DNA from 2 places in the Micrococcus sp. H39-S4 genome. Region 2 is predicted to be linked to the other one. Evidence: predicted binding sites of a transcription regulator. Region 2 holds the regulator's gene; the other holds the start of a gene.
What was found. Region 2 encodes LexA, which represses DNA repair genes until DNA is damaged. Its sites were predicted from a motif close to TCGAACANNTGTTCGA; they were not measured.

Region 1 (3,406 bases), on a different contig from region 2:
GATACCGGTTCGGAGGCCGGCTGAGGGGGCTGTGTTCGCGACTGTTTCTTGCACTGCGTTCGAATCCTAAATTCGACGTCTTCTCGCTTGCCACTAATGGGAACATCGGTGCAGGGCTTCGCGCGCTGTGCGTGTGCCGATGGCGCTTGAATCAGCGTTAGGGCAATGCAAGCAGTTACTATCGCAATCAAAATACGCGAGATGGAAGGCATTATTGAGCATCCTGGTGATTTTGCATCTCATCGATCACCCAGTGGCCCTTGGAGGGTTCGTAGACTACGTCGGCCAGCCAGGTCTCGTCGTGAGTTTCCACCCCACTGGCAGAGTCGTCTCTAACGCCCTGTGAGTCGAAGACCTCTACAGCGGATGCGTCACGAACAAGAGTAGCGGTGTAGCCAAACTCTGACGGGGTGAGAGTCAACGATTTGATCGAGGTGTGCTCTCCCGTCGACCAGCCACCTTCTTTGTAGTGCTGGGCAGTTGAGTCGGATACGGCTTGGCAAAGCTCGCAGTATTCGCTGTATGTCGAATCAAAATCAGCGGTTTCTCCGGTCTGGTCAGTGTAGTAAATGGCCTCCCAGAAATAGCGAATTGCCGCCTCGGCGCCCTCCTTGGTCTCTTCCTTCATGGCGGCGGGCATCTCCGGCTTGGGCACGTTCCGCGCGGGGCCGTCGGCAGACGCGGGCACGTATTCGCCGGACCCGCTCTCCGTGGCCGTGGGGGATGAGCTGACGCCTGCGGTCTCACTCGTGCTCGCGGGCGCGGACGTCTCGACGGCGGGCTTGGCGGACGAGGGTGACGTCGTCGACGACTCGGCGGGCTCGGACTGCCCGCCACAGGCGGTCAGTGCGAGCGCCAAGGCCACGCTGAGCGTGCCGGCCTGGGCGAATCGGTGGCGGCGCAGGGCGCGCCCGGGTGCGGTGAGAGACATTTCCCCTCCAACTGGACGTCCGTCGTGTGTCCGCGCCTCCCGCGCTGATCCCGCAACGCGGTGCCCGTGGCATGCGAGGCCCGGTTGGTTCGGAGTATACGCAGACGGATTGTGGTCCTGCTCGCATTGTCCACAGGACCGTGCCGGCGCACTTCTTCCGGCCCAAGAGACGATTTTCTCGTGCGTGTGCGCCCCAAGGTCGGGTTTGAGGCCTACGGCCAGGACTCGGCCAGCCGGCCTCACGAAAAGGGCGTTCCCGGCCTCGCCCGTCTGGGGCGATGCGTCCTTAACGTGTCCGGCGGGCGCCCTACGTTCGCACCCATCGCATTCGAACACATGTTCGAGTACGATCGGGTGTGCGGCCCCACCTTCCCACTTCTTCCCCGCGTCCGGTCCGCCGGACGGGCCGCGCTCCCATCGCCCGACGGCACCCCGTCGTCGGTCCGGTCAGCAGTGCACAGGGAGAGAAGCAGAATGGGAGTCCTCACACAGTCGGTGGCGGTGGAGTGCGGGGCAGACGGCACCCCGCAGGGGCTGCGCTGGAACGGGCGGGACTACGTCCTCGCAGAGCGCCCCGTGCGCTGGTTCGAGCGGCGCCGCTGGTGGGCGGAGGAGGTCCGCGCGGAGAAGGGCCGCGGCGCCGGTCTCGTCGACCACGAGATGTGGCGGTTGCAGGTCCGCCTGGCCCGGGCCGGCGCCGCGCCCCTGCAGACCCTCGACGTCGCCCACCACCTGGACTCCGGCCGGTGGCGGCTCGTGCGCGTCCACGAGCACGCCCAGGACCTGAGGCGGTCGGCATGAGCCGGGCCGCCGCGGCCGGACGCACCGCCGCACCCTTCGCCCACCTGCACGTCGCCTCCGCGTTCAGCGCCCACTACGGGGTCAGCTGGCCCGAGGACCTCGTGGCCGCCGCCGCGGCCGCGGACATGGACCTGCTGGCCTGCACCGACCGGGACGGGCTCTACGGCATGGCCAAACACGTGGGTGCCTGCCTGCGCCACGGCATCACCCCGATCGTGGGCGTGGACCTGGCCGTCCGGTGGAGCGAGGACGAGGACGCCGGCCGCGTGGTCGTGCTCGCCCGAGGAGGCTGTCATGGCTCCGGCTACCGCTCCCTGTGCGAGCTCGTCTCCGCCGCCCACGCCCGCACCACCGGGGGAGCGGCGGGCGGCAGCCCGTGGGCCAGCGTCGCCGAGCTCGCCGCCGCGGCGGCCGGCCGTGTCCCCACCGCCGCCAACCGGGACAACCCGCCCACCCCCGAGCTGTTCGTCCTCCTCGGCCCGGACTCGGACGTCGGCCGCCACCTGGCCCGCCGCCGGTACGCGGCCGGCCTCACCGCCCTGCGCCGCTGGAAGGCGGCCCTGCCCGCAGGCAGCCCCCACGCCGATGTCGTCACCCACCTCTCCGCCCCCGGCCGACGCCTCGACACCGGGCACGCCGTGAAGACCCTCCGCGCCGCCCGCCAGGCCCGCATCCCCGCCGTCCTGACCAACGCCGTGCGCTACGCGGCCCCGGACGGTGCCGCCACCGCGGACGTCCTCGACGCCGTCCGTGCCCTCAGCTCCCTCGACGCCCTCCACGACCTGCAGCCCAACGGGCAGGGCTGGCTCAAGTCCACCGCCGCCATGCACCGCATCGCCCACGAGATCGCCTTCGCCGCCGACGACCGCCCCGCCCCCCTGCTCGAGGCCACCCGCCGCCTCGCCGAGGCCTGCGCACTCGACCCCGAGACCGACCTCGGCTGGGGCGTGCCCCGCGTCCCGGAGGCCGCCGTCATCGGCATCGACGGCCCCCCGGAGCACGTGCTGCGCGAGCGCACCCGCACCGGCCTCCTCGCCCGCTACCCCCACCTCCACACCGGGGGAGGCCTCCCCGGCACCAGCCAGGCGGCCCGGGACCTGCAGGACCGCGCCGAGCACGAGCTCGGCATCATCACCCGACTCGGCTTCTCCTCCTACTTCCTCACCGTGGCCGCCGTCGTCGACCTCATCGAGGGCATGGGCATCCGCGTGGCCGCCCGCGGCTCCGGCGCCTCCTCCCTCGTCAACCACGCCCTGCGCATCTCCCATGTCGACCCCATGGCCAACGGCCTGATCATGGAGCGCTTCCTCTCCACCGACCGCTCCACCCTCCCGGACATCGACATCGACGTGGAGTCCGCCCGCCGCCACGAGATCTACCACGCCGTCGTCGAACGCTTCGGCGCCGAGCGCACCACCCTCATGAGCATGCAGAACGCCTACCGGGCCCGCGGCGCCGTCCGCGACGCCGGCCTCGCCCTCGGCATGCCCGAACCCGAGGTGGACGCCATCGCCAAGCAGCTCTGGCGCTTCTCCGCCTCGAACTTCCGCGAAGCCCTCCAGCGCATGCCCGAACTCGGCGGCCTCTCCCGCCGCATCGAGTCCGGCCGCGCCGAGGGCGACCGCCAGCTGGACCTGCTCGTCGACCTCACCGAACGCCTCGACCGCCTGCCCC
Region 2 (3,406 bases):
CGGCGAGGGCGAACTCCGCGTAGGCCTCGTCCACGACGACCATGGCGCCGGGCCCGCCGGCGGCCTCGTTCTGCGCCTGCGCGGCGTACACGGCCTCGATGGTCGCCAGGTCCAGGGCGGTGCCCGTCGGGTTGTTGGGCGAGGCCAGGAAGACGACGTGCGGACGGTGCTCCCGCACCATGGCCGCCGCGTGCTCGGCGCTGAGGGTGTGGTCTTCGGCGCGGCCGCCGTCCACGAACACGGTGTCCGTGCCGCCGGCCAGCAGCGGGTACATGGAGTACGAGGGCAGGAAGCTCAGCAGTGTCCGCCCGGGGCCGCCGAAGGCCTGGAGGATCTGCTGCAGGATCTCGTTGGAGCCGTTGCCGGCCCACACGTGGTCCGCCGTGAGGCCGTGGCCGAGGTAGCCGGCGAGCGCGCGTCGCAGCCCCGTGAACTCGCGGTCCGGGTAGCGGTTCAGCCCCCCGGCGACGGCCGCGACCCGCTCGGCGATGGCGGTGGCGACCTCCTCCGGCACCGGATGCGTGTTCTCGTTGGTGTTGAGCATGTACGGCACGTCCAGCTGGGGGGCGCCGTAGGGGCTCAGGCCGCGGAGGTTCTCACGCAGGGGCAGAGAGCTGAGGTCGGTCATGGCCGCCAGTCTAGGAAGCGTGGAGGGCGAGGCCCGCCGTGCGTCACCGCGTGGCCGGGACGAACAGCTCCTCGCCCGGCGCGGGGGCCCGGCCCTCGAGCCCGTTGAGCTCGTCGATCGTGGCGATCACCTCGTAGACGTCCGCCTCCGGAGCCACCGTGGTGGCGATGGTCCACAGGCTGTCCCCGGGCATGACCGTGACGGACTGGGTGGCGGGCCCCGCGGTGTCCGCGGACACCGCGGCGGGCGACAGCAGCACACCCAGGAAGAAGGCGGCCGCCAGCGTGGCGGCCACGGCCGCGGCGATCACGGGGATCCCCCGCAGCACGAGGCGGCCGCGGCGGGTCAGACGGATGGTGGCCGGACGCGGCCGCGCCGTCGCGGGCGAGCCGGCGAACTGGGCGGTGGTGAGCGTCATGGTGTCCTCCTCCGGGGCGGATGCCCTCCAGGTGATCGAACATGTGTTCGAATCCGTTCGAATGCCTTTCTAGCACAGGTGTTCGAGACATGCCACGACGAGATCGAACATATCTTTGAAGGAGAGGCGGCTCTCCTCTAGGCTCGAGGCCATGCACGGACGCCCCGGAACGCCCCGGGACCGCCAAGACACAGGCAACCAGCGGGGGCGGACACGGTAAGCGTCCGGACGGCAGCCGGACGCCGGAACACGAGTCCGGCCACCATCACCCCGGGAGAACGGACGGCAGCCATGAGCACCACCGACGATCAGCCGGCGGCGCGCGCGCCGCTCACCGACCGCCAGCGGCGGATCGTGCAGACCATCCGGGACGCGATCGCCGACCACGGCTACCCGCCCTCCATGCGCGAGATCGGCGACGCCGCGGGCCTGGCCTCGCTCTCCTCCGTCACGCACCAGCTGGGCCGTCTCGAGCGGCACGGCTACATCCGGCGCGACCCCGGACGCCCGCGTGCCCTCGAGGTGCTGCTCGACGTGGACGGCACCCCGCTGGGCGAGGCCGCCTCCCCCACCGCTGCGCCGTCGTCGCGGGTCTCCGCGATCCCCGCGTGGCACACCGGCGCAGACGAGGCGGACAGCGTGCCGGTCCCCTGGGTCGGCCGCATCGCGGCGGGCGGCCCGGTCCTGGCTGAGCAGCAGGTCGAGGACGTCATGGCGATCCCGCGACGCCTCACGGGCGAGGGCGAGCTGTTCATGCTGCGCGTCACGGGCGACTCGATGGTGGACGCCGCGATCTGCGACGGCGACTGGGTGGTGGTGCGCCGGCAGGACACGGCGGAGAATGGCGACATCGTCGCGGCCCTCCTCGACGACGAGGCCACCGTGAAGACCTTCCGCCGCCGCGACGGACACACCTGGCTCCTCCCCCAGAACACGGCCTACGAGCCCATCCTCGGCGATCACGCCACCGTGATGGGGCGGGTCGTCACGGTCCTGCGTTCGCTCTGACCCGCTCCCTCCGGCCGGGCCGACGGCCCGAGGCCGAGCGAGGTCAATCGCCCGAGGCGAGCCGTGCCAGCACCCCGCGGACGACGTCGCGGTCCGTGGTGCGCCAGAAGTCCGGCAGGGCGCTCGTGATGTAGCCGCCGTACCGCTCGGTGGCCAGGCGGGGGTCCAGCACGGCCACCACGCCGCGGTCCGTCACGGAGCGCACGAGGCGCCCGGCGCCCTGGGCCATGCGCACGGCCGCATGCGTGGCGGAGATCCGCATGAACCCGTTGCCGCCGTGCCGGGCGACGTCCCGGGTGCGGGCCTGGGAGAGCGGGTCGTCCGGCCGCGGGAACGGGATGCGGTCGATCACCACGAGCCGCAGCGAGTTCCCCGGCACGTCCACGCCCTGCCACAGGCTCATGGTCCCGAACAGGGACGTGTCCGGCTCCTCGGAGAACTGGCGCACGAGGGCGGAGAGGGTCGCGTCCCCCTGGCACAGGATCGTGGTCTTCGGCCCGAGCCGACGGCGCATCTCGGCGGCGGCGTCCTCGGCCGCCCGGCGCGAGGAGAACAGGCCGAGGGCCCCGCCCCGCGACGCCCTCAGGAGCGCCTCGAGCTCATCCAGGGACTCGGGCGAGGCCGTCCGGCCGGGCCGGGGCAGGTGCCGGGCCACGTAGAGCACCCCCTGACGCGGGTAGTCGAAGGGGCTGCCGACGTCGAGGGCCTCGAACTTCGGGGCGTCCGGGCCGGCCAGGCCCACGTCGCCGGCCACCGAGTCGAACCGGCGCTCCCCCGAGCCCACGGTGAGCGTGGCGGAGGTGAGCACCGTCGTCGCCTTGCCGAACAGGCCCTCCCGCAGCTTGCCGGCCACCGAGAGCGGGGCCACGTAGAGCTGGGGCGGGTCGGTCTCGTCCCCCGGCTGCCAGCCCACGCCGGGCTCGAAGTGGCCGGGGCGGGTGGCCCACAGCACCTCGGGGAAGTCGGCCTCGGGCCGGGCCGCGAGCATGCGCTCCACCACCTCGAGGACCTCGAGGATCCGCGAGCGCGCCATCTGCCGTCCGCCGTCGGCATCGGCCTCCTTGTCCTTGTCCTGGCCGAGGTCGGACAGGCACTGACGCGCGGCGGTGAGGACGCCGGTGAGGGCCTGCTCCTGCACCTCGTCCGGGCCCGCGGCGATCAGGCCGGACGGGGTGTCCGTGAACGCGCGGTCCAGGGCCGCCCCGGCCTCGATCAGGTCCTCCACGGCCACCGTGGTGTGGCGGCGCAGCGAGGTGGCCGCGCCGTGCACGATCGACCCGGACAGCTGCCCCGTGACCGCGCCGGTCACCCGGTCCTGCAGCTCGTGGGCCTCGTCCACGACGACGGCCGAG

Region 1: a site for LexA is predicted at 1,260-1,275, ahead of O3T09_RS11070 (DUF6504 family protein). Genes of this name have one in related genera too.

Annotation. Positions count from the first base shown of each region.
Region 1 covers NZ_JAPVLT010000014.1:14,279-17,684, forward strand. The annotation lists gene O3T09_RS11065 (DUF6318 family protein) at 212-931, opposite strand; gene O3T09_RS11070 (DUF6504 family protein) at 1,406-1,732, shown strand; gene O3T09_RS11075 (DNA polymerase III subunit alpha) at 1,729-3,406, shown strand, end outside.
Region 2 covers NZ_JAPVLT010000001.1:98,063-101,468, reverse strand. The annotation lists gene O3T09_RS00495 (histidinol-phosphate transaminase) at 1-628, opposite strand, end outside; gene O3T09_RS00490 (LysM peptidoglycan-binding domain-containing protein) at 672-1,046, opposite strand; gene lexA (transcriptional repressor LexA) at 1,338-2,054, shown strand; gene O3T09_RS00480 (ATP-dependent DNA helicase) at 2,098-3,406, opposite strand, start outside.